DNA from 3 places in the Shewanella sp. FJAT-51649 genome. Region 2 is predicted to be linked to each of the others. Evidence: predicted binding sites of a transcription regulator. Region 2 holds the regulator's gene; each other region holds the start of a gene.

Evidence for each region. The regulator ArgR, encoded in region 2, controls arginine synthesis, uptake and breakdown. The targets are predictions, from matches to a motif close to ANTGAATANNTATTCANT.
Region 1: the regulator ArgR is predicted to act here: its motif matches at 4,823-4,840, upstream of argC (N-acetyl-gamma-glutamyl-phosphate reductase).
Region 3: the regulator ArgR is predicted to act here: its motif matches at 3,466-3,483, upstream of K0H59_RS05735 (YjiH family protein).

What each region holds. Positions count from the first base shown of each region.
Region 1 covers NZ_CP080411.1:4,487,472-4,498,189, reverse strand. The annotation lists gene K0H59_RS19695 (CinA family nicotinamide mononucleotide deamidase-related protein) at 1-1,089, shown strand, start outside; gene K0H59_RS19690 (DUF1439 domain-containing protein) at 1,187-1,732, opposite strand; gene ppc (phosphoenolpyruvate carboxylase) at 1,732-4,401, opposite strand; gene argC (N-acetyl-gamma-glutamyl-phosphate reductase) at 5,072-6,052, shown strand; gene argB (acetylglutamate kinase) at 6,084-6,866, shown strand; gene K0H59_RS19670 (ornithine carbamoyltransferase) at 6,879-7,784, shown strand; gene K0H59_RS19665 (argininosuccinate synthase) at 7,845-9,068, shown strand; gene argH (argininosuccinate lyase) at 9,161-10,528, shown strand; gene K0H59_RS19655 (penicillin-binding protein 1A) at 10,593-10,718, opposite strand, start outside.
Region 2 covers NZ_CP080411.1:4,038,146-4,048,863, forward strand. The annotation lists gene K0H59_RS17690 (5-formyltetrahydrofolate cyclo-ligase) at 1-609, shown strand, start outside; gene folM (dihydromonapterin reductase) at 648-1,367, opposite strand; gene K0H59_RS17700 (thiol-disulfide oxidoreductase DCC family protein) at 1,578-1,967, shown strand; gene mdh (malate dehydrogenase) at 2,047-2,982, opposite strand; gene argR (transcriptional regulator ArgR) at 3,273-3,743, shown strand; gene K0H59_RS17715 (NAD(P)-dependent oxidoreductase) at 3,967-4,599, opposite strand; gene K0H59_RS17720 (LysR family transcriptional regulator) at 4,703-5,605, shown strand; gene K0H59_RS17725 (Dyp-type peroxidase) at 5,670-6,611, opposite strand; gene ggt (gamma-glutamyltransferase) at 6,818-8,530, opposite strand; gene K0H59_RS17735 (ABC transporter ATP-binding protein) at 8,670-9,719, opposite strand; gene K0H59_RS17740 (iron ABC transporter permease) at 9,716-10,718, opposite strand, start outside.
Region 3 covers NZ_CP080411.1:1,263,889-1,274,606, reverse strand. The annotation lists gene K0H59_RS05755 (SCP2 domain-containing protein) at 1-49, opposite strand, end outside; gene K0H59_RS05750 (peptidase U32 family protein) at 188-1,189, shown strand; gene K0H59_RS05745 (U32 family peptidase) at 1,221-2,093, shown strand; gene K0H59_RS05740 (hypothetical protein) at 2,153-2,860, opposite strand; gene K0H59_RS05735 (YjiH family protein) at 3,565-4,923, shown strand; gene K0H59_RS05730 (hypothetical protein) at 5,429-5,761, opposite strand; gene K0H59_RS05725 (hypothetical protein) at 5,860-6,429, opposite strand; gene K0H59_RS05720 (UDP-2,3-diacylglucosamine diphosphatase) at 6,972-8,042, shown strand; gene K0H59_RS05715 (lysophospholipid acyltransferase family protein) at 8,045-9,949, shown strand; gene K0H59_RS05710 (CBS domain-containing protein) at 10,050-10,481, shown strand; gene K0H59_RS05705 (NCS2 family permease) at 10,507-10,718, opposite strand, start outside.

The DNA of each region.
Region 1 (10,718 bases), 450 kb from region 2:
ATCTTAGTAAATGGCGGCTTGGGGCCTACCAGTGATGATATGTCTGCCGAAGCAATGGCTAAGGCTAAGGGAGAGTCTCTGGTTGAGAATCGCGAATGGCGTCAGCATTTAGAAGATTGGTTTACACGCAATAACCGTGAGATGCCCGTCAGTAATTTGAAGCAGGCGATGTTGCCTGAGTCCGCAGTGATGGTGGATAACCCCGTCGGCACGGCCTGTGGATTTAGAGTGAAGTTGAATCGGGCCTGGTTGTTCTTCACCCCTGGCGTGCCATTTGAACTCAAGCATATGGTAAAGGAGCAATTTATTCCTTTTATCCGTGAAGAGTTTGACCTCGACGCTAAGGTGGCATTGAAGAAGTTGCTGACCATAGGCCATGGCGAGTCTTCCCTTGCCGACAAAATTGAGCCATTGGAGTTGCCTGAGGGGATTACCATTGGTTATCGCTCCTCCATGCCGCATATTGAAATCAAGATCTTTGCCCGCGGTGAGAAGGCGATAGCTTTGCTACCACGAGTGACTGGGCACATCAAAATGGTGTTGGGTACTGCGGTTGTCGCCGAAGATAAAGCAACGCTTGCCGAGGAAATCCATACTAAGTTACTGAATTCTGGCTTGACCTTGAGTGTTGCCGAGTCTTGTACGGGTGGTATGATTACCAGTCAGTTAGTGGACTTCCCGGGCAGTTCTTCCTATTTGCAACATGGTCTGGTGACTTACAGTAATGAATCTAAGGTACGAGTGTTAGGGGTTAATCCGGCGACCTTAGATGATCACGGCGCTGTTTCTATTCCCACGGTCGAAGAAATGGCCAAGGGTGCGCGTGCTATCTTAGACAGTGATTTTGCCTTAGCGACCAGTGGGATAGCGGGACCTGATGGCGGAACCGAAGAGAAGCCCGTAGGGACAGTTGCAATTGCCTTGGCAACCCGCAGTGGCGTTTACAGCCAAATGATTAAACTGCCGCGACGTTCACGGGATTTAGTGCGTAGCTTAAGTGCGGCGGTGGCGTACGATATGTTAAGACGTGAATTACTCACCGAAGCTGTGATTGTGGATTACCAGTCTATAGGGCGTTTCAGCAAGTAACTTTTGCGGACTAACGGGGTTTAGTCAGTCTAACTGGATTAACAAAAATGCTCCCGAGGGAGCATTTTTTATGGCGAATGGTTGGCAGCACAAGCCGTTATTTAGTGAATTTAAGGACTAATTTGCCAGGAGCCACTTGAATGCTCTCGGTCATCTTCGCCATCAGCGCCTGATTACTGTCCTTCGTATCGAGTACATAAACGGGCTGATTCTCGAGGAAATGCCTTAAGTAGCCCATAACCTGTGGCGTTGCGCTACTGATGGCTTTCTCGATATCCTTAGGCGTTGATTCGACTTTCACCAATTCAAGCTGGCGTAGGTAGACACTGTGGGTGGCACTGTCATACCAAGGCTTAGCCTCAAAGGTGGTTGAAAGTTGCGCTTTCAACGGAAAAATAGGATTAGTGATGGACACTTGAGTGGCCGCACTTACGCTCATAGTGTCAGGCTTTTCGCCGAGTCTGACACTGATGTCGTTAATGCGCACTTGCGCGCCCACCAGTTGATTACCTTGTTTCACCTCAAAATGGATCTCTTTGCTGAGATACTGCTCCATTTCATGCTCGCTGATACTGTACTGCGTGACGCAGCCGCCAAGCAGTACAGATAATCCCATGCAAAGGCTAAGCGTGAGTTTTTTCATTAACCTGTGTTTCTCATGCCCGCCGCGACACCGGCAATCGTCAGCATTAAGGCGAGTTGCACGTGTTCGGAAGCGGGAGCTTCGGTTGTTTCCTTGCGGGTACGAGCCAATAACTCGGTCTGCAGGAAGTTTAATGGATCGATATAGGGATTGCGCAGTTTGACTGATTCGCGATTCCACGGTGTATGCGCCATTAAGGTATCCGATTTAGTTAGCTCCAGCACCACTTTAATGCCGAGATCTAAACGCTGGCGTAAAGTTTCGCCTAAGTGATGTAGATTGGTCGGTACTAAGCAGGTTTCATAGTAACGCGCCAAGTTAGGTTCCGCCTTGGCGTATACCATCTCCAGCATGGAAATCCGTGTGCTAAAGAAAGGCCATTCGCGCTCCATATCTTGTAGTAAGCCCATTTCGCCACGTTGGCAGGCAGCCTGTAATGCTTCACCGGCGCCGAGCCATGCTGGCAACATTAAGCGGTTTTGTGACCAAGCAAAAATCCAAGGAATGGCACGTAAGCTCTCGATACCGCCATCGACACGGCGTTTGGCTGGGCGACTGCCTAATGGTAGTTTGCCCAGTTCAACTTCCGGTGTGGCTGCACGGAAATAAGGCACAAAATCCGGCTCTTCACGGACAATACCGCGGTAAGCACTCACTGACTCCTCAGCAATACGCTCCATACAATTGCGCCATTCCTGCTTAGGCTCGGGCGGTGGAAGCAAGGTCGCTTCTAACACTGCTGAGGTGTACAGGGCTAAGCTTTGCACCGCCAATTTAGGCAGGCCGAACTTAAAGCGGATCATCTCACCTTGCTCGGTGACGCGAATACGACCATCAACTGAGCCGGGCGGTTGTGACAGAATCGCTTTGTGAGCAGGGCCGCCGCCGCGACCAATACTGCCACCACGACCATGGAACAGCGTCAGCTTAACGCCAGCCTGTTTACAGACGGCGACTAACTGTTCCTGTGCACGGTATTGTGCCCAAGCGGCTGCCATTACACCTGCGTCTTTGGCCGAGTCAGAATAGCCGATCATCACCTCTTGCATGCCTTTGGTGTAACCACGATACCAGTCGATATCGAGCAGTGCGGTAATACACTCGGCGGCATTATTTAAGTCGCTTAAGGTTTCAAATAGCGGCACAACTCGCATAGGGTGAGTGCAGCCGGTTTCTTTGAGCAGTAATAATACGGTTAATACATCTGAAGGCTTGCTCGCCATCGAGATCACATAGGAGCCCAAGGCCTTAGCAGGATGTTTAGCAATTAAGCGGCAAGTGTTAAGCACTTCGGCTACGTCGGCGGAAGGTTGCCAGTTGCTTGGGATCAGCGGACGACGGTTACTGAGTTCACGCAGTAAGAAGGCTTGTTTTTCAGTTTCATCCCAATGATTAAAGTCACCCATACCTAGATAGCGGGTTAACTCTGCAAGGACATCGCAGTGACGGCCGGCGTCTTGGCGGATGTCGAGCCTTAACATATGGATGCCAAAACAAGCGAGGCGGCGCAGAATGTCGAGTAGTAAACCGTTAGCTATCAAACGCATGCCGCAGTCACATAGACTCTTGTACAGCATCTCTAGCGGCGCTTTCAGGTCGCTTTCTTGCCAAATCAGCGTCGATTTATCCACTTCTGGATTGTGGCCTTCGATGCGGGCGTTTAAGTAATCTATGGTGTCGCGCAGTTTTTGTCTTAGTGAGCGCAGCACAAAACGATAGGGTTCGCAGCTATTGTTGGTATACGCCATCAGCTCGCTGTTGGCTTCTTCCATCGATAACTCGCCAACCAGCAACACTATATCCTTGAGGAATAAACGGGCGGCGGCATGGCGATTACGATCTAGCACTTCTTGGGTGACTTTAGCGGTCACAAAGGGGTTGCCGTCGCGATCGCCACCCATCCAGCTTGAGAAGCGTACTGGCGCGATATCGATAGGCAATTGCTGGCCAGTGCGATCTTGTACTTGATCGTTGAGTTGCCTTAAAAAGTCGGGAACAGCATGCCAGAGGGATTCTTCAATCGTCGATAACCCCCAGCGGGCTTCATCCACTGGTGTTGGGCGTTCACGGCGAATTTCATTGGTGTGCCAGATTTGGGCGATTAACTGGCGCAGACGCAGATTAATTTGGCGGCGCTCTCTGTCGGACAGTTGATTGTTTTCTTGCTCGGCGAGGCAATCCACAATCGCAGCATATTTTTGGATCAGTGTGCGGCGAGAGATTTCCGTTGGATGCGCGGTGAGGACTAAGTCGATATCCAGCGTCTTTAAGCAATCCAACATCTTGGTTTGATCGATGCGGCCATTAAGCATGCGGCCAAGCAACTGTTCGACCGGATCCGGTACGCAAACCAGTTCATCGCAGTTACGGCTAATAGTATGAAATTGTTCGGATAAGTTTGCTAAGTTGAGGAATTGGTTGAAGGCTTTGGCAAAAGGCACTAACTCTTCATCGGGGAGTGCGGTGAGCAGTTCTAGCATTTGCTCCCGTGCTGCTTCATCGCCACGGCGGGAGTCTTTTGCGAGTTTACGAATTTGCTCAACCTTCTCGAGGAAAGAATCGCCGAGGTGGGTGCGCATCGTATCGCCCAGGATCTGCCCTAACATACTCACGTTCGATCTTAACGACGCATACATGTCGGTCACATTGTCTGCCACATTACCTGCCATAGTTACTCCGAATTGAAAAATATAAAAATCCGCAATATACCCAAATAACCTGTAGGTGATGAAACTCGTCTCTTCAGGTCGCTTGGGTATATAGCCCGCTAGCACAATACCCACCACTGAGGGCAATGGTCAACAGCAGAACTTATAACTTATACGACTGGCTTATCTTATATGCAACTAATCGCGATAATTGTTGAGGAATATTCAATATAAATGCGAGCTAACGCAATATTTTATTATGTTTAGTGGAAGTGAATATGAACTGCATCATTTTCGGTTTTGCGGGTATGTGTATTCGGTGTTAATAAAAAGGACTGATTTTTCAGTCTTTCATCCATAGATAACTGAGTTATTAAGCAGTTAGTGAAGTATGGTGTTATTTGCTCAGCGTGCTTGAATGCAGATAAAAGGCAAAATTTAATAAAAATATATATTCACATATATTGCATAAATAGATCTTTGTGGTAGTCTAGCCAGCAGTTGAGATGAGTCACCCCTTGTGACCTGTAGAGTAAATATCATGATGTATAGCGTTAAGCCGTCAGTGAATAAAATAACGACCCATTACAATTTCCTACGACGATAGTCTTGTCATCATAGATATACGCTGGTGCGTGTACGCTATTCATCTATTCTTTAAGTCTCTTTGATTCGGTTTATAAAAATACATATGAAAAACATCGCCATTATCGGTGCCAGTGGTTACACAGGCGCACAACTAACAGCTTTAGTCCATGCGGAGTCTGAATTATCGATTCAAGGTCTGTATGTCTCTGAAAATAGTTTAGATAAAGGTAGAGCTTTAGCAGATTTGTACCCTGTCTACTGCCACATTGACTTAGCGCTGTCACCACTGACTGAAGAGGCGAAGGCGAAGATCGTCGCCGAGGCGGATGCCGTAGTGTTAGCGACCGAGCACTCGGTGAGTTTGCATTTAGCGGCTTGGTTCTATAACCAAGGTTTAGCCGTGTTTGACTTGAGCGGTGCCTATCGTTTCAGCGATGTGGCGCAGTACCCCAAGTGGTACGGTTTTGAGCATGAATATCCCGAAGTGTTGGCCAAGGCTGTCTATGGTCTAGCCGAGTGGAATGCCAAAGAAGTCGCCGCGACTAAAATGATTGCTGTGCCAGGTTGTTACCCAACAGCATCATTAACAGCATTGAAACCATTAAAGAATTTACTGTCGTCAGCCTATCCAGTGATCAATGCGGTCAGCGGTGTGACGGGTGCGGGTCGTAAGGCGCAACTGCATACCAGTTTTTGCGAAGTGAGCCTCACACCCTACGGCGTATTAGGCCACAGACATCAACCCGAAATTGCCACTCAACTGGGACAAGAGGTGATCTTCACGCCGCACCTTGGCAACTTCAAGCGCGGCATTTTAGCGACCATAACGGTACAGCTAAAACCAGGCACTACCACCGCCGATGTGGCTGCGGCATACAGTGTGTATGACCAAGCTGCGCTGGTAACGGTGAAACAGAACCAGTTCCCGAAAGTGGATGATGTGGTGCTGACTCCGAATTGCCACTTAGGTTGGAAGTTTGATGAGAACAGTGGCTACTTAGTGGTTGCCAGTGCCATCGACAATTTGATGAAAGGCGCGGCGAGCCAAGCCCTGCAATGCATAAAGATTCACTTTAACCTTTAACCGTTCATCCTTATTTAAGAGAGTCGTCAAGATGTCTACTAACAACTCAGTATTAGTTCTTAAAGTCGGCGGCGCCCTGCTGCAGTGTGAAATGGGGATGGCGCGTTTAATGGATACCGCGGCAGCAATGATCGCCAATGGCCAGCAAGTGCTGATGGTGCATGGCGGCGGCTGTTTGGTCGACGAGCAATTAGCCGCAAACGGCATGGAAACCGTCAAGTTAGAAGGCCTGCGGGTGACCCCGCCGGAGCAAATGCCGATCATTGCCGGTGCACTGGCCGGAACATCAAACAAGATCCTCCAAGGCGCAGCGACAAAGGCTGGGATTGTGAGCGTTGGCATGAGCTTAGCCGATGGCAACACAGTATCGGCCAAGATCAAAGACGAGCGTTTAGGCTTAGTGGGCGAGGTTTCTCCTAAAGACGCCACTTACCTCAAGTTTATTCTGTCCCAAGGCTGGATGCCGATTTGTAGCTCGATTGCCATGATGGACGATGGCCAAATGCTGAACGTGAACGCCGACCAAGCGGCGACGGTATTAGCTAAGTTGGTCGGTGGCAAGTTGGTGCTGCTATCGGATGTGTCTGGCGTGCTCGACGGTAAAGGTCAATTAATCCCTTCACTGAATGGTAAGCAGATTGCGGATTTGGTGAAGCAAGGCGTGATCGAAAAGGGAATGAAGGTAAAAGTAGAAGCTGCGCTCGAAGTGGCGCAGTGGATGGGGCAGGCGGTTCAAGTTGCCTCATGGCGTGATGCAAGCCAATTAGTCGCATTAGCAAAAGGTGAGGCCGTGGGCACACAAATCCAACCATAAGCGGAGTAGGTTATGAAGCATTTACTATCGATAAAAGAGTTAACCCAGCAACAGTTGCTGGATCTGATTACCTTAGCCAAGACGATTAAAGCGAATCCCGCTGAGTATCGTCATGCGCTGGACGGTAAGAGTGTGGTGATGTTATTTGAAAAGCCATCCCTGCGTACTCGTGTTAGCTTCGATATCGGTATTAACAAGCTCGGCGGCCACTGTTTATACCTAGACCAACAAAATGGTGCCTTAGGTAAGCGGGAATCGGTCGCTGACTTTGCTTCTAACCTGTCCTGTTGGGCCGATGCCATTGTGGCGAGAACTTTCTCCCACAAGACCATCGAACAATTGGCCGAGTTTGGCACTGTGCCTGTGATAAATGCGCTTTCGGATTTATACCATCCCTGCCAAGCGCTGGCCGATTTCTTAACCTTGGCCGAGCATTTTGAAAATATCAGTGATGTTAAGTTAGCGTACGTAGGTGACGGTAATAACGTGACGAATTCATTGATGTATTGCGCGGCCATTCTCGGTGCCACCATGACAGTGATCTGCCCAGCGGGTCACTTTCCTGATGGCTACGTCGTGGCCGAAGTGCAAGAACTTGCCAGCCGATATGGCGGCAAGGTTGTACTGACTTCAGATATTGGTGCTATCGAAGGTCACGATGCTATCTATACTGATACTTGGATTTCCATGGGTGATCCAACACCGTTAGCGGAAATTAAGGATAAGTTTGCACCTTATCAGGTCAATAAGGGCTTGATGGCGAAAGCGGGTGCTCACTTCTTTATGCACTGCTTACCCGCTCACCGCGGTGTTGAAGTGACCGATGAAGTGATGGATGGCGAAGGCTCCTTGATCCTGCAACAAGCAGAGAATCGGATGCACGCCCAAAACGCAGTACTAGTAACCCTATTTAGTTAATTTAACCCTGTTTAGCAGCCTACTTTCTCCAAGGTGAGAAACGAGTTATAGGAATTTAAGATGTCTATCGAGAACAAAAACACTGGCGTGAAAAAAGTCGTTTTAGCCTATTCGGGTGGTCTAGATACTTCGGCCATTATTCCTTGGTTAAAAGAAACCTACGACAACTGTGAAATCATCGCCTTTTGCGCTGACGTAGGTCAGGGTGAAGAAGAGTTAGTGGGTCTGACTGAAAAGGCATTGGCTTCTGGCGCATCAGAATGCCATATCGTCGATCTGAAAGAAGAATTCGTTAAAGACTATATCTACCCAACCATGGCAACGGGTGCGATCTACGAAGGGACTTACCTGTTAGGTACTTCAATGGCGCGTCCAATCATTGCTAAGGCGCAGGTTGAAGTGGCACGTAAAGTGGGTGCCGATGCCCTGTGTCACGGTTGTACTGGTAAAGGTAACGACCAAGTGCGTTTCGAAGGTTGCTTTGCGGCATTAGCGCCTGATTTAAAAGTGATTGCACCATGGCGTGAATGGACCATGCAGAGCCGTGAAGATCTACTGGCTTACTTAGCTGAGCGTAATATCAAAACGTCGGCTTCTGCCACTAAGATCTACAGCCGTGATGCTAACGCATTCCACATTTCCCACGAAGGTGGTGAGTTGGAAGATCCATGGAACGAGCCAAGCAAAGGTGTGTGGACCTTGACTGCCGATCCAGAAGATGCGCCAAACCAAGCTGAATATGTGTCACTCGAAGTTGAAAACGGCCGTGTGACTAAAGTAAATGGCGAAGCTTTAACACCTTACGCTGCACTGATGAAGCTGAACGCTATCGCTGCACCACATGGCGTGGGTCGTATTGATATCACCGAAAACCGTTTAGTGGGCATGAAGTCTCGTGGTTGTTACGAAACCCCAGGCGGCACTGTGATGTTTGCCGCACTGCGCGCGATTGAAGAGTTAGTGCTGGATAAAACCAGCCGTACTTGGCGTGAGCAAGTGGGTGCCCAAATGGCACACTTAGTGTACGACGGTCGTTGGTTTACACCTCTGTGTAAGTCGCTGCTGGCGGCATCTGAGTCATTAGCCGAGTCTGTTAACGGTGAAGTTGTGGTTAAGCTCTACAAAGGTCACGCGATTGCCGTTAAGAAGCGTTCGCCAAACAGCTTGTACTCTGAAGCCTTTGCCACCTTCGGTGAAGACCAAGTGTACGACCAAAAACACGCTGAAGGCTTTATCCGTCTGTACTCGTTAGCAAGCCGCATCCGCGCGCTCAACGCTAAGTAATAGGCTGACTGAAAGGGCGCCTAGCGCCCTTTTTTATATCTTAAGTTTTAATGGCTTTAACGTATTCAAAGCAGTGACCGAGGGGATTGAGTATGGCTTTATGGGGTGGAAGATTTCAGGGCGAAACCAGCGCGCTATTTAAATTATTCAACGATTCACTGCCAGTGGATTACCGCTTGTTTGAGCAGGATGTGGTCGGCTCTATCGCGTGGGCCGATGCGATTGCTAGCGTCGGCATTATCACTGCCACCGAGTGCAGCGACTTGAAGAAAGCACTGAACGAGCTGCTGGTGGAAGTGAAGGGCGATCCTGCGATTATTCTCGCCTCGGGCGCGGAAGATATTCACAGCTTCGTGGAGTCGGCGCTGATCGCTAAAGTTGGCGATCTCGGTAAAAAACTCCATACGGGCCGTAGCCGTAACGACCAAGTCGCAACCGATTTAAAACTCTGGTGCCAATCCGAAGGTGCGGCATTAGTGGCTCGCCTGCAAACCTTACGCAGCGAACTTATTGCGCTTGCTGAGCGTGAGTTCGACGCTGTGATGCCAGGTTATACTCACTTGCAACGTGCTCAGCCTGTGACCTTCGGCCACTGGTGTTTGGCCTATGTGGAGATGATTGAGCGTGATCTTAGCCGCTTAACCGATGCCTTAAAGCGCGCCAATACCTGTCCGCTCGGTTCAGGAGCTTTGGCGGGCACAGCCTATCAAATGGATAGACATGCGCTGGCTGCGGCACTGAACTTTGCATCGCCAACCTTAAACAGTTTGGACAGTGTGTCGGATCGCGACCATGTGGTTGAGCTGTGTTCAACTGCCTCAATCAGCATGATGCATTTAAGCCGCATGGCCGAAGATTTGATTTTCTTCAACTCGGGTGAAGCGGGCTTTATCTCATTAAGTGATGAAGTGACTTCGGGATCATCTTTGATGCCACAAAAGAAAAACCCCGATGCGCTGGAGCTGATTCGCGGTAAAACGGGCCGTGTGTACGGCAGCTTAGTGGGCATTCTCACCACCATGAAAGCCCTACCTCTCGCCTACAACAAAGACATGCAGGAAGACAAAGAAGGCTTGTTCGATATGGTCGACAGCTGGGCAATCTGCTTGGATATGGCGGCGTTAGTGTTATCTGGCTTAGTAGTGAATCGCCCGAATGCCTTGTTAGCCGCGCAGCAAGGTTATGCCAACGCGACCGAATTGGCGGATTATCTGGTTTCTAAAGGCATGCCATTCCGCGAAGCACACCATGTAGTCGGTGTGGCTGTGGTTGCGGCGATCGCCAAGAAGATCCCGTTAGAAGGTTTTACGCTGGCCGAGTTTAAAACCTTTGCCGAGATTATCGAAGATGACGTCTATCCCAACCTCACCATCGAAGCCTGTTTGGCAAAACGTGATGTCCTCGGCGGCACGGCGCTGACTCAGGTGAAGCAAGCCATCGCGGCGAAGCAAGCGGGCTAATGCTTTAATCGGGTAATAAAAAACGCGACTCTAGGGTCGCGTTTTTTGTTTCTGTCACAGAGGCCTATTGGAATAAATCGTCTGTCGGCGCATCGATGAACAGATTGTTTTCATCTTGGCTTTCACTGATGTATTCCTTAGGTTCAGTGCCCGAGATAAAGTATTCAAATGCGCTGGTGTAATCTGTTTT
Region 2 (10,718 bases):
TCTGAAATTGATACCCAATCGCTAAGCCCAACTCTAAGCCGCGCCGAATTGCGTAAACAGATCCGCTTAGCTCGCCGCTCGCTTTCGACAGAGCAGCAGGCAGAGGCAAGCTTTGCCGCCAGTCGGCGAATGCTCGAAAAACTGAGCGCACTAAATGCCCAGCATGTCGCGCTGTATCTCACCCACGATGGCGAACTAGCAACTGCTCCGCTTATCGAAGCACTTTGGCAGCAGGGCATTCACACCTATCTGCCACGGCTCCACCCCTTTAATGCGGGGCAATTATTGTTTTTGCATTACCACGCCGACTCGCCAATGCAGCCGAATCAATTTGGTATTTTAGAGCCTAAGTTGGATGTGCGTAGCGTTATGCCAATTGAGCGACTGGATGTGGTGATTACCCCGCTGGTTGCCTTTGATATCAAAGGCAATCGTATGGGCATGGGCGGCGGCTATTACGACAGAACGCTAGCCAATTGGCATAGCAAAGGTAAACCTCTGCCCATGGGTTACGCCCATGATTGCCAGCAAGTGACAGCCCTGCCCTGCGAGTATTGGGATGTGCCCTTACCCTTTATTATCACCCCAAGTAGAGAATGGGAGTTTTGAATAAAGAAGGTGCTAGCACCTAAAATCTAGATTCTTTTTTACCTTAAATGCCGCCCACCATCGACATTGTGGCAGCGACCTGTGACGTAGCGGCTCGCCAACAGATAATCCACCAATGCGATAATCTCTTGATTTCCTGCTTCTTTTGGTAAGATAGCCTTAGCCAAGGTCTTTTGCCGATAGGCTTCATCATCGCTCGGATTAAAGAGGATCATCGCCGGAGCAATCGCATTGACTTTGACCTCGGGCGCTAATTGTGCCGCAAAGGATAAGGTTAAGTTATCCAGCGCCGCCTTGCTGGCCGCGTAGGCCATGTGCTTGGCACTGCCCTTTTCGGCCACATAATCGGTGAAATGGATAATATCGCTGGCGCCAATCTCGCCCTCGCCCCCAGCACGCAACTGCGAGGCTAAGGCTAGGTTCATTTGATAGGGTACGCTCGCATGCACCTGCATCATCCGCTGCATGACTTCATGGGCGGCAAGGCTTGGGCTGTTGTCTGGCAGCCAGTCAGAAGCGTTATGGATAATAGCGCGGATTTTGGGGTATTGACTCAATTGCTCAATCAGGGTTTGGAGCTGCGCATTATCGTAAAAATCGCATTGGATTAAGGTCGCGCCTAAAGACTGCAACTCATCGATACTGGGATAATGGCTGCGATAAGTGCCAATCACCTTGTGCCCTTGGGCGAGCAAGTGTTTCGCAAGGGCGTAGCCAATGCGTTTACCCACGCCAGTGATAATAATGGGAGCTGTCATATCCATCCTGTTATTTGCCGAGTACGGGCTTGTGCGTTCAATACAGGGCAAATCTAGTTAGCTAAATCATCAATAAAACAGTGTAATACGCAGAATGTTACTGTCTTTATTGTCTTGCGCCTAATCATAAAGGCATTAAAGGCTGCATGATTTAGATCTAAAATGATGGCGCCCGCGTATACTCGAGGCCAGCTTAATCGAGGAAGCCCTATGGAACTGCGAATTTTTTACGACGGCAATTGCCCTTTATGTCGCGCCGAAATGCGTCAGCTTAAAGCGCGTGACCCCGATGATCGCATCGAACTTGTGGATCTTAATGCCGAGCATTTTGGCGCTCGATTCGGCTATATCGATAAAGAGTATGCCAACACCATTCTTCATGGTGAAACGGCAACGGGGGAGATTTTGCTTGGGCTCGATGTCACCTGCAAAGCTTGGGGATTAACGGGTACGCGCCCTTGGGTGCAGATGCTACGGTTGCCTCTCATTAAACCCGTTGCGGACTGGTGCTACCTGAGGTTCGCCAAGCACAGATACCGCATCTCTTACTTACTGACGGGCAAGGCGCGCTGTGACAATCAATGCCAACTGCCTAAGTAGTTTTGCCCCAAGTAGGGGCTCAATTTTAGCGCATAAAAAACGGAGCCATTAGGCTCCGTTTTTTGATAATCCAGATAGATTACTTAACGAAATCAACGCCTAGTTTGATATCGCCTTTCAGCGTATCTAACATAGAATCACGGGCGTTAGCTTCGAATGCGCTCACTTCACCGTAAGGCAGTACTTTTTCGATACCGTTTTTGCCTAACAGCACTGGTTGAGCGAAGAATTCAGCGTGCTCGCTGCCGCCGTCAACGTAAGCACATTCAACGATGTTAGCTTCGCCTTGCAGACCACGAACCAGAGACATACCGAAACGGCAAGCCGCTTGACCCATAGACAGAGTCGCGCTTCCGCCACCGGCTTTAGCTTCAACCACTTCAGTACCCGCGTTTTGGATACGCTTGGTCAGAGAAGCGACTTCTTCATCAGAGAAAGTCACGCCTTCAACTTGAGACAGTAATGGCAGAATGGTCACGCCGCTGTGGCCGCCGATGACGTTCACTTTAACGTCAGCAACGTTTAAGCCTTTTAATTCAGCGATGAAAGTTTCAGAACGGATAACGTCCAGAGTCGTCACACCGAACAGACGGTTCTTGTCGTAAACACCGGCTTTCTTCAACACTTCTGCTGCGATAGCAACAGTAGTGTTTACTGGGTTAGTGATGATACCCACTAAGGCTTTAGGGCAAGTTACTGCCACTTTTTCGATCAGGTTACGAACGATACCTGCGTTGATGTTGAACAGATCTGAACGATCCATACCAGGCTTACGCGCAACACCAGCAGAAATTAGAACAACGTCAGCACCTTCCAGTGCAGGCGTTGGATCTTCACCAGCAAAACCTTTGATTTCTACCGCAGTAGGGATGTGGCTCAAGTCAACCGCAACACCCGGAGTAACCGGTGCGATATCGTATAGAGACAGTTTAGAACCCGCAGGTAATTGAGTTTTTAACAGTAGGGCGAGAGCCTGGCCGATACCACCAGCAGCACCAAGTACAGCAACTTTCATAGTTATCTCCGTTATTTCTCGGATATGTGTGACATGGATCTAATTTCCGTTGGCGTCACATTACTGGAATGTCACGTTAATTTCAATTATCCCTTAGTCGTGGAGACAAAGTTTTAGCGAAACTGAGCATTCCAATGTTGAATATTTACTCTAGTTCAATATCAATACCGACAACACGGCTATCTAGCCATCCGTGAATTGCATTTTTATTCAGTCATAATGGTTATTTGTTGACACTTTGACCAAAACTATTCAAAATACGCCTGTTTTTTTGAATAAAGAATAAGACTATGCAAACGACCAAGAATCAGGATGACCTTGTTAGAATTTTTAAGGCGATTTTAAAAGAGGAGCGCTTTGGCTCCCAGAGTGAAATTGTCGCCGCTTTACAAGCAGAAGGCTTTAGCAATATTAACCAATCGAAAGTGTCTCGGATGCTCAGCAAGTTCGGTGCAGTACGCACCCGTAACGCTAAGCAGGAGATGGTTTATTGCTTACCCGCCGAACTAGGCGTGCCTACCGCAGGCAGCCCGTTAAAGAACTTAGTGCTCGATGTTGACCATAACCAAGCCATGATTGTCGTTCGCACCAGCCCTGGCGCCGCGCAATTAATTGCCCGTTTATTGGATTCCATCGGTAAGCCAGAAGGGATTTTGGGGACCATTGCCGGAGACGATACTATCTTTATTTGTCCATCCAGCATCCAAGATATCGCCGATACCTTGGAAACCATCAAATCTTTATTCAACTACGCAGAATAAAAAAACAGGTCAGCTTGCTGACCTGTTCTCTTTTATCTGTACGCTTTTCAGTCCAACATTGCCCTCATTTCAGGGCTAGTGTCCCGATTACGTTACAGCATAAGACCTATCTGTTGGCTTGAATGACGCTTGCTTGGAACAAAGACTCGTCACCCCGAGCTCACAAACCTTAGCTTATTGACCTTAACTCATCGACATTAGTCGTCGACCAGAGTCTATAGCCTTAGTAAGCCACACTGATCCTTTGATTAGGATGCGCCGCGTTTTCCGCTTCATCGAGCATGGCTTTGGCGTAGTCGGCCACTGAAATCTTGCTCTGACCATTCGTATCGGTAAAGAAGCTATCGCCGCCTAAACGGTAAGGACCTTCGCTGGCGCCTGGGTAAATTTCTGCCGCTGGACTGACAAAAGTCCAGTTAACCATAGTATTGGCGGCGCGAAATGCCTTCAATGCCTCACCTTGAGCCAAGGCTTCATCCTTATAGGCAGGCGGGAAGTCTGGACTTGAAACCAAGGTCACTCCCGGTGCCACTTCTAAACTCCCCGCACCACCGACCCAAAGTAGACGTGGCACTTTTGCCTGTGGCAACACGGCTAATAGATTATTGACCGTTTTTGCCACTAAGCCGTGATTCTGCTCGGCGCGCGCACCCACTGCGGCAATCACTAAATCGACACCCGCAAATGTGTCGGCTTCCAATGGCTGAGTCAGGTCAACACTACGCACTTCTGCTGCTGTTTCGCCAAGCTTACTTGGGTCACGCACTAAGGCAACCACTTCATGACCACGGCTCAGCGCCTCGTTAAAAATGGTTCCGCCAATCCAACCTGATGCACCTAATACTGCAATTTTCATTTGATAAGTCTCGCTACTGATTTAAATTGAGACCAGTTTACTTGCGACACTTCACGTGATAAATATCGATAAATGAGCATGATTGTTTCAGATTGAGATACTAATGGATAAAATCGCCGCCATGCGCAGCTTTATCGAAGTGGCCAACTGTGGCAGCTTTACTAAGGCCGCAGAACACCTCGATCTCAGTCGCCTACAGGTATCACGTCATATTCAAGAAATTGAGCAGTGGCTGAGTTTACGTTTATTGCACCGCACGACCCGCAGCGTCAGCCTCACTCTGCAGGGGGAAGAAGCCCTGCAATATTGTCAGCGGGTGCTGAGCGAAGTCGCCGCAATGGAAAGCCGCGCCCATAGTCATAACACCGAATTAGTTGGCAGTATTCGCATCGCTACGCCCGTCGGGCTTGGGCAGCACAGTCTGTTTGATGTGGTCGATCGCTTTATAAAATTGCACCCTAAGGTCAATATTCAGCTGTTAATGTCGGACAGTTTTGCCCAGTTGGTGGATGAGCGGGTGGACGTGGCACTGCGCTATACCGAGCAGCCCGATGAGAATTTGATTGCCCGCAAACTGATGAGCATAGATGCCGTGCTGTGCGCCGCGCCCAGTTACTTGGCTCAAGCCGAGCCGCTAACCGTCCCTAACGATCTACTCAGCCATAATTGCCTTATTCATAGCTCGCAGCAACACTGGCAGCTACTCAAGGAGCAACAGAGTGAGCTGATTAAACCAATGGGGAATCTGATGGCGAATGAAATGGGAGTGCTGGTTAGCGCCGCATTGCGCGGGCATGGCATTGCCTACTTGCCCTGTGACTTAGCTAATCCCTATCTCGCCAGCGGCCAACTGCAAGAAGTGCTCCCCGAATACACGGCGCCAGGGCAAACCCTCTGGGCGGTGTACCTCTCCCGCAGTTATCAACAAGCGCTGGTGCGCGCCTTTATCGATTTTACCGCCCAGCAGTGGCAGCAGGATCTCAGCAAGTGGACGACGGCGAGTTAAGCCCACAAACAAAAACGCACTGAGGCTTTAAGGCTCAGTGCGTTGAGTCGCGGTTTACAAAGGCTTAATTATCGAACTGCATCAAAAAATCTAAGCTTGGGGCGAAGAAAGAAGACCCCGTCAAGGCACTGGTAAAGTGCATCAAGTGATCGTGGTTACCCGCACCATCGCCAAACACCATGCTGTGGAGCATCTTCTCAAAGTGCTCTGGGGTGCGGCAGGTTGAAATAAACATCAGCCCTTGCTCCTTGAGCGAACCGTAAGGCATGCTCTGGCGCAAAATCTCAATCGACTTGCCGTTGTCATCCTTGAGGTTGACCCGCTTGATATGGCTGGTTAATGGCTTATCTTCCGACTCGTATTCGATGTTGTCTTGCTTAGTACGACCGATAATATCTTCTTGCTTTTTAAGCGGTAATCTATGCCATTTACTCAAGTTGTGGGCGTACTTTTGCACGTGAATGTAGCTGCCGCCCTTAAATTCAGGGTCTTCATCCCCAACTAAGGCAACCTCTTGACGATGACGCCCTTTCGGGTTTTCAGTGCCATCGACAAAGCCTGTTAAGTCGCGGCTATCCATAAATCTAAAGCCGCGTTCCTCTTCGACTAACTCGACTAAGTCTTCGAACATTTGGCTAATTTCGTTGGCGACTAAATGCAAAATGTCGTAGCGGTCGCAGCGAATATGCACAAACAGATCGTATTCGATCGCAGGCGCTTCACGGTTGCCCGCTTGCATTGCAGGGAATGGCTTGAGCATTTCGGGGCGAGCATCGGGATAGAGGCTGTCCCAATAGTTGGCACCAATGCCCACAAAACCATTGAATGCGCTGTCGGAGTATTGATCCGTCAACTCATAAATATACTGCGCAACGTTGGCAATACAGGGACGCAATTGCGATTCAACGTTATCGTTGTCGCTCGCATTAAACATCAAATAGACGCTATGTAAGTTTCCCTCTGCACACACACCCAACTGTTCACGCGGCATATTTTGAATATCCATCTGGTTATCACCCTTTTGTCGATTCATTTTCGGCAATATTATCCGCAACTTTACCTGAAAATGACATTAAGTAACGCACAGTTTGTCCGTCTTTGTAATGTAAACACGTTTGTAGACTGGAATATAAAAATTGACGAGGCCATTACGCCTCGTCAATTCGTTTTACGCAAGCTTCGGCGCTCATTACGCCAAAGGCGAATTATGCCTTAGTAACCTGCGGCATAACCATCTTTACGGCTCTCGGAGGCGCCGCGGTAAACGCCCGTTTCGGTATTAAAACCAATGGCTTGATATCCACCAAAATCGCCGAGCCCATCGCGTAGCACATGGCCTTTCTTAATTAGCTCACGGCGAGTTTCAACGGGGAAGCCTGATTCTAAGCTTACATAGCCACCGTCATTCATCACCTCGCCCGTAGGCTCGGTCGAACCTGTGTGCAAAATTCTGGGGGCATCGCCCGCTTCTTGCAAGTTCATTTTAAAATCAATCAGATTAACAATGATCTGCGCGTGCATTTGCGGCTGCGTTGCACCGCCCATCACGCCAAAACTCAACCAAGGTTTACCGTCTTTGGTCACAAAGGCGGGAATAATGGTATGGAAGGGACGCTTACCCGGCGCGTAGGTGTTGAAACGACCTTCGGTGAGATCGAACATCTGCCCGCGATCCTGCAATACAAAGCCGAGATCCGGTGGCGTCATACCCGAGCCCATGCCGCGGTAGTTACTCTGGATCAGCGACACCATATTGCCGTCTTTATCAGCAGTGGTGAGATACACAGTATCCCCATGTTGCAGCGCAGGATTCCCCGCATCGACACTCTTAGCCGCCTTGTTTAAGTCGATAAGTTTGGCGCGATCGTAATTGTATTTTTGCGAAATCAATTCCTTCACTGGCACTTTGTTAAAGGCCATATCGGCATAGAATTTCGCGCGGTCGGCAAAGGCGAGTTTTTTGGCCTCTACAAATAAATGCACGTATTCGGGGCTGTTAAAGCCCATGGCCGCGACATCGAAGGGCTCCATGGTTTTTAAGATCTGTAGTGCAGCAATCCCCTGCCCGTTGGGCGGCAGTTCCCACACATCGTAGCCACGGTAGTTGGCCGATACGGGTTCAACCCAGTCGCTAGTATGGCTGGCGAGGTCTTCATAACTGAGGTAACCGCCTTGCGCCTTCATGTATTTATCTATGCTCTTGGCAATGTCGCCCTTGTAAAAGGCATCGCGGCCGCCTTTGGCAATTTTCTCGTAGGTGTTTGCTAAGGCGGGATTTTTGAAGATTTCCCCTACCGCAGGCATTTTGCCATTGGGCATATAGGTTTCTTTAAAACCGGGGAATTGACCGAGTTTTTTACCACTGCCATTAAGGTAATAGGCAATCAGCTCAGAAACGGGGAAACCTTCGCGGGCATAACGAATCGCTGGGGCTAAATTATCGGCCATCGGCAGTTTGCCGAACTTATCGTGCAGCTCGAACCATCCATCTACCGCACCGGGAACCGACACGGGCAGCGGCCCAAAAGGCGGTAAATAATCTAATCCGAGGGATTTAAGCTTCTCTAGGGTTAAGGATTTGGGGCTACGGCCCGAAGCATTGAGGCCATAGAGCTTGTTATCTTTAGCGCTCCAGACAATGGCAAATAAATCGCCACCAACCCCAGCGCCTGTAGGCTCGACTAAGCCCAGCATGGCATTAGCCGCAATCGCCGCATCCACAGCACTGCCGCCCTGTTTTAACACATCAATCGCCACCTGTGTCGCTAACGGTTGGCTAGTCGCCGCCATCCCATGGGTGGCATACACTTCTGAGCGCGTCGCAAAGGCTTTACCCGTGATCCTATCCATGGCCAACACTCCCGATGACGACATTGCTGTCGCCACTGTGACTAAGGTACAAATTGATTTTATTGTTTTTATCATAATTCCTCCCACTCTGGAGGAATTAAGGTAACAAGGAAGGCTGAAAATATCAGCAATCTAGCGTTTTTTTGCCCAAGTTAAACGTAAGCAAAAATGTCATACTTTATGCTGATACAGTGACATATCCTCTGCGGTCTGCTTAAGATTCAAATAGCACTAAGGAATGCGGCTCAGTGCTTAATCCCACCCGCTGGCCGACATTCAACTGCATGATTTGGCTACGCACTTCGACATAATGGGCGTGGGACGCCGCCTCGACTTTCACCCAGTAATGGCAAAATGCCCCGAGGAAGCGCCGCTCGGTAATCGTCCCCACACCCGCATCATCGGCGCTGAGCGCCAATTGCTGTGGCCGCAAAAACACTTGGCCATTGAAAGCATGGGATTGCGACAAGGGCGTCAGGCTGCGCAACTCGCCAATCGGAGTGGCAACACTATGGCCATCAAGCACTTCGGCAGGTAAGTAGTTGCCACTACCCAGAAAATCCGCCACATAGCGGCTATTAGGCGCAGCGTATAAGTCTTCGGCGCGGCCATGCTGCACTATCACACCTTGGTTAAAAATGGCCAAGGTATCGGCAAAGACGAAGGCCTCGTCCTTACTGTGAGTCACAAATACCGCGCTGACATTACGTTGTTTGAGAATGCTGCGGATCTCCGCCATCATGCTGTGGCGCACTTGGGCATCGATATTCGAAAAAGGCTCATCGAGTAACAGTAATTGCGGCTCATAAGCAAGCGCGCGGGCAATCGACACCCGCTGCTGCTGCCCGCCGGACAACTCATGGGGATAGCGCTTGGCTAAACCTTCGAGTTTCACTAGGGCAAGCATGTCATCCAAGCGCGCCTTGCGCTGCGTAGCCGTTAATTTTGCTACGCCAAAGAGAATATTCTCGGCAACGGTCAAATGGGGAAACAAGGCATAGTCTTGGAAGATCATCCCGATTCCCCGTTGCTCACTCGGCACAAATTGCCCTGCACCGCTGACCGTCTTGCCATTAATTTGGATCTCACCTTGGCTGATAGCCTGCAATCCTGCAACCGCCCTCAGCAAAGTGGTTTTACCGCAGCCACTTGGGCCTAACAACGCGAGGATTTCCCCCTGAGCAAGGGTTAAATCTAAGCCTTTGAGTACCTGTTGGCCCTGATAATCACTATGAACTTGATGAAGATTGAGGGTACTGGTCATCGGCTATCTTGCTCCAAGGAACGGTTTAAATAAATCAGCGGGACTAAACCCACGAGTACAATCACAATGGCGGGCAAGGCGCCATGTTCAAGCTTTTCGTCTGAGACAAACTGGAATACATAAGTGGCGAGATTCTCAAACCCTATGGGCCGCAGCAACAATGCCGCCGGTAATTCTTTCATACTTTCGATAAACACTAGCAGCGCCCCGGCAAATAAGCCCTTAGTGAGCAGCGGCAGATGCACTCTTTGCAATAGTCGTCTTGGGCTTTGCCCTAAGGTCAGGCTCACCATGTCCAGTGAGGGCGAAATGCGTTTATAGCTGGTCTCCACACTGCCAATCGCAATAGCCACAAAGCGCACACAAAAGGCAAAGACTAGCGCGACCGTGCTGCCGGTAAGCAGGAGCCCAGGGCCAGTCATCCCCAACCAATCGGCTACGTCATTAATCGCAAAATCGAGCAGGGTTAACGGCACCAGCACGCCAATCGCCAGCACTGTGCCAGGCAAGGCATAGCCAGTCGAGGCCAAGCGTGATGGCAGCGCATCGCTCGACCTTGGGCTCACGCGGCGAATAAACATCAATATCAATGCAATCGCGCAGCACACTAGGCTAGTAATAAGCGCAAGGCTCAAGCTATTCATGCTCAATTGCCAGAAAATCGGATCCCAGCTCTGCTCAAAATAATCGATGGCATAGGAGAGCAAAATGCCGCTTGGTAGTATAAAGGCTAGCAGTAACAAGGTGATGCAATAACCGAGGGCAAGCAGGGTTTGCATCGGTGATAGCCGATATAAATCGCTGGCTTGAATACGGGACTGTTTTTGGAATAACTGCTGTTTACGGCGAGCAAAACGTTCCATTCCAATCAGACTAAACACTACCAAGAGGATAATGGCCGAGAGCTTAGCCGCCGCAGTCAAATTGCCATAACCCAACCAAGTGTCGTACACGGCTGTGGTCAGGGTGGGTACGGCAAAGTAGTTGACTGTGGCAAAA
Region 3 (10,718 bases), 2.1 Mb from region 2:
TGAGTTCAAGCAGTTGTTTTGCGAGGTTTGCTGAAAAAACAGCGGACATAATCAGTTACCTAAGGATAAAAAACACTATATCTCCCAGTTTACCGAGATTTTATGATCTTAAACCTGTTTTAAATCAATTCACCGCCAATCAATCTTCCCTACACTCTGCCCCTGTTATTTTATCGGGAGCACCATTATGGAGTTGTTGTGTCCAGCAGGAAACCTGGCCTCGCTAAAGTCGGCGCTGCAGGCCGGAGCCGATGCTGTCTACCTTGGGTTAAAGGATGATACCAATGCACGTTCATTCGCGGGCTTAAACTTCACCCCCGCAAAATTACAGGAAGCCGCCGAACTGACCCAACAGCGGGGCAAGAAAATCTTCCTCACCTTGAATACCTTTCCTAAGCCGAATGAGGAACACCGCTGGTATCAAGCCATCGACTTGGCGGCCAGCATTGGCGTCGATGCCTTAATCGTCGCCGATCTGTCGCTACTCGACTATGCCCATAGGCAATATCCGCAAATTCCGCTGCATTTATCGGTACAGGCCAGCGCCACCAACTTGGGCGCACTGAGCTTTTATAAAGAGGCTTTTAATATCGCGCGGGTGGTGTTACCCAGAGTGCTGTCGATGAAACAAGTGCGCGATTTAGCTAAGGTCAGCCCAGTCGATTTAGAGGTCTTTGCCTTTGGTAGTCTGTGCATCATGGCCGAAGGCCGCTGCCACTTATCATCCTATGTTACTGGCCAATCGCCAAACACTGGCGGTTCTTGCTCCCCGGCGAAACACGTGCGCTGGCAGGAACAGGGCCAAGACAGGCTGACTCGCCTCAACGAAGTCTTAATTGATAAATCAGGGCTCGATGAGCAAATGGGCTACCCAGTCGTCTGTAAGGGCCGTTATCTCACCCAAGACGATGATAAACCGCAATATCTGCTCGAGTCCCCCACCAGTTTAAATACCCTTAGCTTGCTGCCAGAGCTTGCCAAGGCGGGCATAGTGTCACTTAAGATTGAGGGGCGTCAGCGCAGCCCAGCCTATGTGGAGCAAGTGACCAAGGTGTGGCGTCAAGCGATTGATACTTATCTTAATCAGCCAGATAAATTCCAGACGCAGGCCCATTGGGAGCAAGCCCTCGCGAAAGTCTCCGAAGGCCAAATTACCACCTTAGGCGCCTACGAGCGTGACTGGCAATAGCCCTAGCGATAACCACGAAGAAGAAACGATTATGAAAATTTCCCTCGGCCCATTGCTCTATTGCTGGGAAAAACAACAGGTCATCGACTTTTACCAGCAGGTGGCCAACAGTCAGATCCCGTTAGTTTATCTGGGTGAAGCCGTTTGTAGCCGTCGACGCGAACTCAAGTTTGGCGACTATCTCGAACTGGCGAAAATGCTTAAATCTGCGGGTAAAGAAGTGGTGCTGTCAACGCTCGCCCTTATCGAAGCGCCCTCTGAATACACAGAGCTTAAACGTCAAGTCGACAATGGCGAATTTAGCATTGAGGCCAACGACATGGCGGCCGTGTATCTCGCCAAGGAGCACAAGCTGCCCTTTGTCTGCGGCGCCAGCATCAACAACTACAACCGAGCCAGTTTAGATATTTTGCAGCGTTTCGGTATGCAGCGCTTTGTGATGCCAGTTGAACTGTCGAAGACTTGGCTAAGCCAAGTGATAGAGAACAAGCCCGCGTTCGAAGTTGAAGTACTCGGCCATGGCTACTTGCCACTCGCCCACTCGGCGCGCTGCTTTACCGCGAGGCATCAACACTTGTCGAAGGACAGCTGCGAAACCGTTTGCCGCCAATACAGCAAGGGTTTACTGGCACAGACGCAAGAGGCGCAGCCCTTACTTAGGTTAAACGGCATCCAAACCCAGTCGGCCAGCTGTGTCGATTTACGCAGCGAAATCAATGAAATGATAAAGATGGGCGTCGATGTGTTTCGGGTTTCGCCCAGCAGCTTAGCCTGTATCACTAAGGCCGATGCGCTGGTCGAGGCGTTAAAGACTGGGGCAACTGACGCTCAGTACCCTCTTAGCGATGAGCACTGTAACGGTTACTGGTTTGGCGAAGCGGGACTGAAATCCTTAAGCTGCTGAAATACTTAAGCTACTGAAATACATGAGCTGATAGCATTATGGGCTATCAGCTAAATCACTCACTCGGGAGCTTGCTCCTGAGCGAGTGATTGTGGGATGAGCAGTAGCGCTGCCGTCCAACTTAATAAACTCCCAAGCGCAATCCACTCCAACAATGCTGGCCACCACAAATCGGGCCTAGGCAGTTGCAACACCATCTCTTGATAGAAAGGCCTGTCCCCCTCGGTTAAACCTAGCTCTAATAAGGGCGCGTAGAGAAAGGTCATCATACTCAGCAACACCACCAGCGCTAACAATAGCGTCCAAGGTTGTCGCCTTTGTGAATTAAGGCCAGCCCACAGCAGATAACAGATGGCACTCGAACTGCCGAAGTAGAAAAACCATTTCAGGGCGAGGATATGCAGGTGATACACATTGACCGGAAACAAACCCACGCAGGCCAAGGCTAAAAACGTCAGCGCCAGCGCGCAGTAAAAGGGATAGCCCCAAAAACCACTTACGGTTTGTAAGGATGAAAGGCAGTAGAAAACAATGCTTAAACTGCCAAAAAACAAGCCGCCATTGAGCACCACTGCAAGAGCGGAATGCCCATAGGTTCCCAATTCACTCAAGGTATGATTCAAAAAGTTGAAGGCTCGAGTCTCGGTCTGATCGAAGCCTAACACCGCCACGCCTATCCCGAGCAATAATCCAAAAATACCAAGAAAACCAAACTTAGTGGCGAGCGAAAAACCTCTTGTCGCGACATTCATTTTTGTAACAGTCATGGATAATTTAGCTAAACAAAAGTAGTACTAACTTACATGGAATTGAAAAGAATTAAAGCGGCGTTCATCCTCTTTAGGAGAAATATTTTATTTCACCACTATTTACGCTTATTTAGTCACTCGCGCGCAGCGCCCGCCATTAGTCAATATTCAATTTAAAATATGCAAATACCGACTCAAAACCGCATAAAAATGCACAAATCATTCAGCAACGATGAACTTATTATCGGCGATAACCTCGCGGTTACAATTCGCGTTAACTGCTTCACATTGCGTGGTGAGCAACTAGAGCGCTATTGCCATTAACGGATAAAAAACCGCAAAAGCGGAATATTCGAAGAATCTAAGGGAAAATTTTGTACAAAATCCCCCCATCGCCGCTAACAACACCAAGAATAAAACAACTCGATAAATCCGCTGCAACACCAATATTTAATTGCATGATTTAGTTATCAAAACATCTAGCTTACGCTAAACATCCACTAAGATAAGCATTCAGGAATAGCCCAAATAACTATGCTATTTTGCTGCTTATCTCAAACAAATTTCCGAATCGTTTTACATAGCGCCGCTAAGCGAGTAATCTTCCCCCTTCTCGATTTTGAGTTGAATGAAAATGCACCCAACATCCGCCTAACATGCGGCTTTGAGGGGCAATTTGTTCAAGTTTATTTGTGCGACTCGTACTTTTAAGGTGTACACCATTGGCTACTGAACATAAAAACCGCAACATTAAGACGATACTCACCTTTATCGTCCCTTCGCTGATCGGTCTGCTGCTGTTTATGACCCCTATCAGCTACAACGATGCGATTACTATTCCCATCGCAATCATCTCTAAAGCACTGCAAAGCGTGTTAAGCGATGTTTTAACCTTAATCGTGACTGTGATTGTTGTCGCCATGGCCTTGGCCTCTGTGTTGACTAAGTTACTCAAACCTAAGTTTGTGCTGAACAATCACTTCCTCAATGGTTTACTCAACATCAGCCCGCTCTGGCTTGCAACGCGTGTCGTCGGCGCCGTCTTTATCGTGCTGACCTACTTTGGCATTGGCCCCGAAGCCATCAACTCTTCAAGCACTGGCGCCTTAGTACTGAACGACCTATTACCCGTACTCTTCTCGGTGTTTATCTTCGCCGGTATGTTACTGCCACTGCTGTTAAACTTCGGTCTATTAGAGCTATTTGGCACCCTGCTGACCAAGGTAATGCGCCCCGTGTTTAACCTGCCAGGTCGCAGCGCCATCGACTGTATGGCCTCTTGGTTAGGTGATGGTAGCGTTGGGATTTTGCTGACCAGCAAGCAATACGAAGCGCGTTTTTACACCCAAAGGGAAGCAGCGGTTATCGGTACTACCTTCTCGGCGGTGTCAATTACCTTCAGCTTAGTGGTGATCTCTCAGGTGAAGTTGGAGCAAATGTTTGTGCCCTTCTACCTAACCGTATGTTTAGCGGGTTTTGCGGCGGCCGTGATTGTGCCTAAGCTGCCACCACTGTCGTGGAAAAAAGATAACTATATCGACGATACGCCACGTCAACCCGACGATGAGATGATCCCCGCTGGACACGGCGCTCTCTCTTGGGGCTTTGATAAAGCACTCGAGAAAGCTGCCAGTGCTGGTGGTGTGAAAGCCGTTTTAAATGAAGGCGTTAAAAACGTTATCGACATGGTATTTGGCATTATCCCAGTGGTAATGGCCATTGGTACTACGGCGCTGATCATCGCCGAGCATACGCCTATTTTCAATTACTTAGGTATGCCGTTTATTCCGTTACTGGAACTGCTGCATATCCCAGAAGCCACCGAAGCCTCTAAAACTATCGTTGTTGGCTTTGCCGATATGTTTATCCCGTCGATTTTAGCCAGCTCTATCGAATCGGATATGACCCGCTTTGTGATTGCCGCCTTATCAGTAACCCAGCTGATTTACATGAGTGAAGTAGGCGCACTGCTGATTGGCAGTAAGATCCCAGTGAATTTTGTTGAGCTATTCGTCGTGTTCGTACTGCGCACCTTAGTCACTCTGCCAGTGATTGCCGGCGTGGCTCACCTGCTGTTCTAAGCGCAACATAACCTTAAATATCAAGGGGAGTCAGATTTAACTGACTCCCCTTTTTTATACCGATTCAAACACGAATTCGTACACAAACAGACAGTTTTTGATTATGCAGTGAACTTAAGCGTATAAACTCCGCTTGTCACCATATAACTCAGTTTTACAGAAAGTCATTTAGAATTTCTGAATACTACTGCTGAAGGATAAAGCTTGGCCGTTTAATTCTTTAAGTGCTGAGCCATGGCATTCTCTCACCGACACGCAGCGAGTCCATCCTTGGATGCTCGTCCGCCCCGTCCGTGGGGCGGACGGTCGTCTCGCTAATCGCCATGGCTCACCTGTTTAGCATTGTCACAGCCTGTAGACTTCATAATCTTACTCAGCACGCTTTGGGACAATTTCCGAGTTAAAGCCTTAACTCTAACCGTCAGTTTCGGATAAATATTTCTATGGATTAACGCCAAGTACTATGGCAGTTTGTAAGTTGCGTGTTGCTGCGCCTTGTTTGCCTTTAGTCGTGATAGAAAGCCTCAGACACATAGAAATCGCAGAAAGATTTGATATCTTCCTCATTGTCGGACTCGATAGCTCTGGCTCGCAGTTTATAGCCACGCACAATTCGGCTGTTGTTTTCAATGGCGAACTGAATCATCAAATCATTGTTGCTTAAATCAAGCTTCTCTAATTCAGATTTAGCTGACTCCGCATTACTTTCAGTGAAAAAACTTTCCTTCATTTGCATATCTGGCTCAATACGCAATTCTCTATGTTCGCACAGCAATTTCTCTTCAGTAGCTTCCGCATGAAGAGAGAACAAGATGGCTATGACAGCTAAAAACTTCATCACAGCTCCTTAGGCATAACGCCGTTGTAACCGGCAAAAAATTGTTGGCTAAAATGTGAAGCGAAGCGTAACAGCCAACAGTTTTTTGTCCGCGTTTACTACTTTGTTAGCCCTTTTAACTTAAAGTAATGATAGTATTCCTGATGCCGCTCCCCCAGAATCGCCGCTACCGTTGGATTGGACAACAATGATTTCAATGAGTTTTTTGCAACTTCTTTTTCTGGCTCGGGTATATCTTTACTATCTATTTTGTCAATTAATGACTTTAAACCTTGCTCGATGACCAGTGAGTTATTATTTCCTATTTGAACATTACCACCACTTACAGAACCAACACTAAAATTCACTACACTTTGTTCTATTTTTTTATCAAAGTAATCATCGAAGTGTAAACCTCTGACAAAACGACCACCTTGTCGACCATCTTCAAACCTTATATATTTTTCATCTTGAAGTAGTGTTGCGGCTTCAGATAACTCATCAAGATGGTCATTCATACTTACACCAAGTGTAGAACGTACATTAGCTGAAAAATCAAACAACATAAGTGCTTTGTTACTAGGCTTATTTTTCAGTGTATCCATCAATAATTTTTTAAAATCATCTATCATTTCATTCTCATCTATTGCATATATATGATTGAGGGCTAACATTTTATTAGTGCGCATGCGCGTTTACCTCGTTGGACCAGTAAAAACGCGCACGATTAACTATCTGTATGTAAAGAACTTATCAGCTTTCTGCCAGATACACCATCTGGAAAAACGCGCATGCGCGTTTTTCAAATCTATTAACTAAAGTTCAGTTACTATATTCACCTGATTTTATGGAGTTTTATTTATTGTGTATGGAATTAGTGCGCACTGATTTTGTCTGGAAATCATACCAAAACACCTAAATTTAAATATGACTGTATACCCATACATTGTTAGTCGATTTCTGGTAAAGCCAAACATAGGCAAATAGATAAGAATATGCATGGCAGCGGGTGTGGGGATTTTCGGTTGAGCAAACGAGCCGAAACACGTAATGGCGCAAAAAATGAGTTAACTCAATCTATCGACTGTCATTGCATCCAGATCCAAATTTTGACGGTTAAGTCCAGCCTAATCCACTTGTTGTCATCTGCATGTCACTTAAGCTTCATCATTCAGTCAAAGCCCGTCACTAATCTCTAAGGCAGTCAACAGCCGCATAGGGTGAATATGAGATGACTGGAGCTAATTACAGGGGACTTGATCGCGCGCTTATCGACGCACTCAAGACTCCCCGCAACTCTTCCGACAATGCTCCATCCAGTGTTAACACTACTTCCTTCTCAACTCCACATATTGCCAACGCCAGCAACGCCGCAAATAACCAAACCATCACAGTCAACGCCCTCTGGTTATCGGATATCCATCTCGGCTGTAAGGATTGCAAAGCCGACTATCTGTTAAGCCTGTTAAATACCGTGCGTTGCCAGCACTTGTATCTGGTCGGCGATATTGTGGATCTATGGGCGCTCAAACGCCGCCTGCACTGGCCCGAGAGCCACAATAAGGTATTGCAAAAGCTGATTGAACTGGCACAAAACGGCACTCAGGTGATGTATCTGCCGGGTAACCACGATGAGTTAATCAAGCCCTATGCCGAACTGACGCTGCTGAATGTCAAAATTGCCCGCCAACATATTCATCAGGGCATTGGCGGCCACAAACTGTTAATGCTGCATGGCGATCAGTTCGATGCCGATGTTTGCGTTGGGCGCTTCTACGCCATCTTGGGCGATCATCTCTACGACTTGTTGCTGTTCCTCAACCGCAATCTCCATCGACTGCGAGAGCGTTTAGGCTACCCGTATTGGTCACTCGCCAGCTATATCAAATCCCGCGTTGGCAAGGCACAAACGGCTATCGCTCGTTTTCGCCAAGCCGTGGTGAATTATGCGCAGCACTATGATGTGGATGGTGTGATCTGCGGCCATATCCACCAGCCAGAGCTATCGATTCACCCTCGAGAGAACCAATACAGCACGCCGGATAAGCGCCAGATAATCTATGCCAATGATGGCGACTGGGTCGAAAACTGCAGCCTGATCACCGAAACCTTAAGCGGGGAATTACAGCTCTGCCGCTGGAACGAGCAAAGCTTAAACCTCGATATTCTGAGCAGTATTGTGCTGGCGCAAACGCCGCCTAAAGCGCCGATTCAAATGCCCACTCAAGCCCAAAAACCTATTCCACAAACGGCCACACACAGCCCCAAACAAGCAGAAATCCAACCAAGGGATGTCGCCTAATCATGAATCAATTAACTCCTCATACCCCAAATACCGAGTCATTAAGCCCTAACACATTAAGCGCCAATGCTTTAACGCAGGAAGCAGCCAGCGGAGCAGCAGCCATGCCACTGCCCGCCTTAAAAGCCAGTTCGATGATCTTTACCGTCGATAATGTGGTGGAGCAAAACCTGCCCGCCCTCAAGGACAAACCTTGGTTAGCCAAGCCGACTAAGGCCATGCTGCGTTACCTGTTGAATGAAAAACAATGTAACGAGATAGCCAATCAGTTTGCCTATCTGCAAGGGGTCGATTTTGTCGAGCAAGTGCTCGCCAGCTTCGATTTTAGCTTTACCGTGCCCGCCAACGAGGTCGAAAACATTCCCTGCGAAGGCCGCGTGGTGATCTTCGCCAATCATCCGATTGGCTCCCTCGATGCCCTCGCCCTGATTAAACTGGTCAGCGAAATTCGCCCCGATATCAAGGTTGTAGCAAACGAGCTCCTGATGGCACTCGAACCTTTGCATTCTATCCTGCTGCCAGTGCGCAATATGACGGGCGGCACGCCGAAACAGCACCTCGAAAAAATCCACCAGCATTTACGTAATGAAGGCGCGGTGCTGATTTTCCCGTCGGGAGAAGTCTCTCGCCTACGCCCCAATGGCGTGCGCGATACCCAGTGGCACTCAGGCTTTTTAAAGATGGCGATTTCCTGTAATGCGCCGTTGCTACCAATCTTCTTGGATGCTAAAAACTCGGCCACCTTCTACGGCGCCTCGATGATTTACAAACCCTTAGCCACATTGCTACTGGTCAAGGAGATGTTTAAACAGGCTAAGCGCAATATGCCTATTCGCATCGGCGAGCTTATCCCGAATGAAGCCGTGCGCTCGATGGATTTTCCGCTAAAGACCAAGATAAAACTGCTGAAGAATCATCTGTATCGCATCGGTAAAGATAAAGACCCGCTGTTTATCACCCAAAGCGCCATCGCTCACCCTGAGTCGCGCCGAGATCTGCAAGCCGCGCTGCAACAATGTGAACTGCTTGGCGAAACCCAAGATAACAAGCTGATTTATTTGTATCAGCATCAAGACAGCAACCCCATCATGCGCGAAATTGGTCGCCTGCGGGAAATCGCCTTTCGCGCCGTCGGTGAAGGCACGGGCAAGCGCCGCGATATCGATAAATACGATTCCTACTACCAACATCTGGTGCTGTGGGATAAAGAGCAGTTTGAAATTGTCGGCGCCTATCGTTTCGCCAGCGGCGAGCAAGTGCTAAATCGCTACGGCGACAACGCCCTCTACAGCCAATCCCTGTTCCAATATGCCGACGGCTTTATGCCCTTCGTCAAACAAGGCTTAGAACTTGGCCGCAGCTTTGTGCAGCCCAAATATTGGGGCAAACGCAGTCTCGACTACCTCTGGTTTGGCATTGGCGCCTTCCTCGCTAAACATCCCGAATATCGCTACCTGTTTGGCCCAGTGTCCATCAGCAATCAACTGCCTGGCAGCGCGCGGGAGATGTTAGTGCATTTCTACTCCAAGGAGTTTGCGCCAGCAGAGCAGCTGGCGGTGTCCATGTCGCCCTTTGGTCTGTCCAAGCAGCGCAAGTTGCAGTTGGATGAACTCTATTCGGGCGAGGATTACCCAAGCCACTTTAAGCAACTCAAACAAATGCTGGCGAGTATGGGCGCCGCTGTGCCAACCCTATACAAGCAGTATGGCGAGCTGTGCAAGCAGGATGGAGTAAAGTTTCTCGCCTTCGGGATCGATGCCGATTTCGGCGACTGTGTCGATGGCTTAGTCTTGGTCGATACCCATAAACTCAAGGGGAAAAAGTACCAGCGTTATATCGGCGCCCATTTACCCGAAGACTTACGCAACCCCTTGATGGCAGAGGATGAAACCGACGAGCAGGATTAGGCCTGTTCATGTCTAAGATATTGGCTAAATAAACATCGGTCTGTTATAAGTATCTGTAATACAGTGCATTAACGATACACGTCCTAGGAAGGGGTTTATCATGCCGATCATTATCGCCGATATTATGCGTACCCGAGTCGTCACGGTCGAAATGGACGATCGTTTAACCGTGGCGAAGGAGATTTTCGAGCAGGCAAATTTCCACCATCTGCTGGTGGTGGATGAATATAAACTCGAAGGCGTATTGTCGGAGCGCGACTTACTGCGTGCCATCAGCCCGAATCTAGGCAGCAGCGCCGAAACCGCTAAGGATCTCGAAACCCTACAAAAACGCGTTCATCAGGTGATGACCCGTAATCCCGTTACCGTTGCGCCGCATGTGTCGCTCGATGCTGCGACGCACACCCTGCTAGAACACAATATTGGCTGTTTGCCTGTGCTCGATAATGGCGATTTGGTCGGGATTGTGACTTGGAAGGATTTGCTGCGAGCCTATTGTGAACACAATGAGGTCAATGAAAGCGAGTGCTAACGGCACTCGCTTTCAACTTTATAAACTAGATCGCCCAGCCGCCCATATAGAAAGCCACCAGGCCCAGCGTAATGGCGAGCACGCCTAACTTAAGCTGACGGATTTCACCGCTAAAAATACGGCCAACCACTAAGGTCACAAAGCCAAGCATAATACCGGTCACAATGTTACAGCTGAGGATGATGAACACGGCGCAGGTTAAGCCTGCCATCGCATCGACCTTATCGTTAAAGTCCA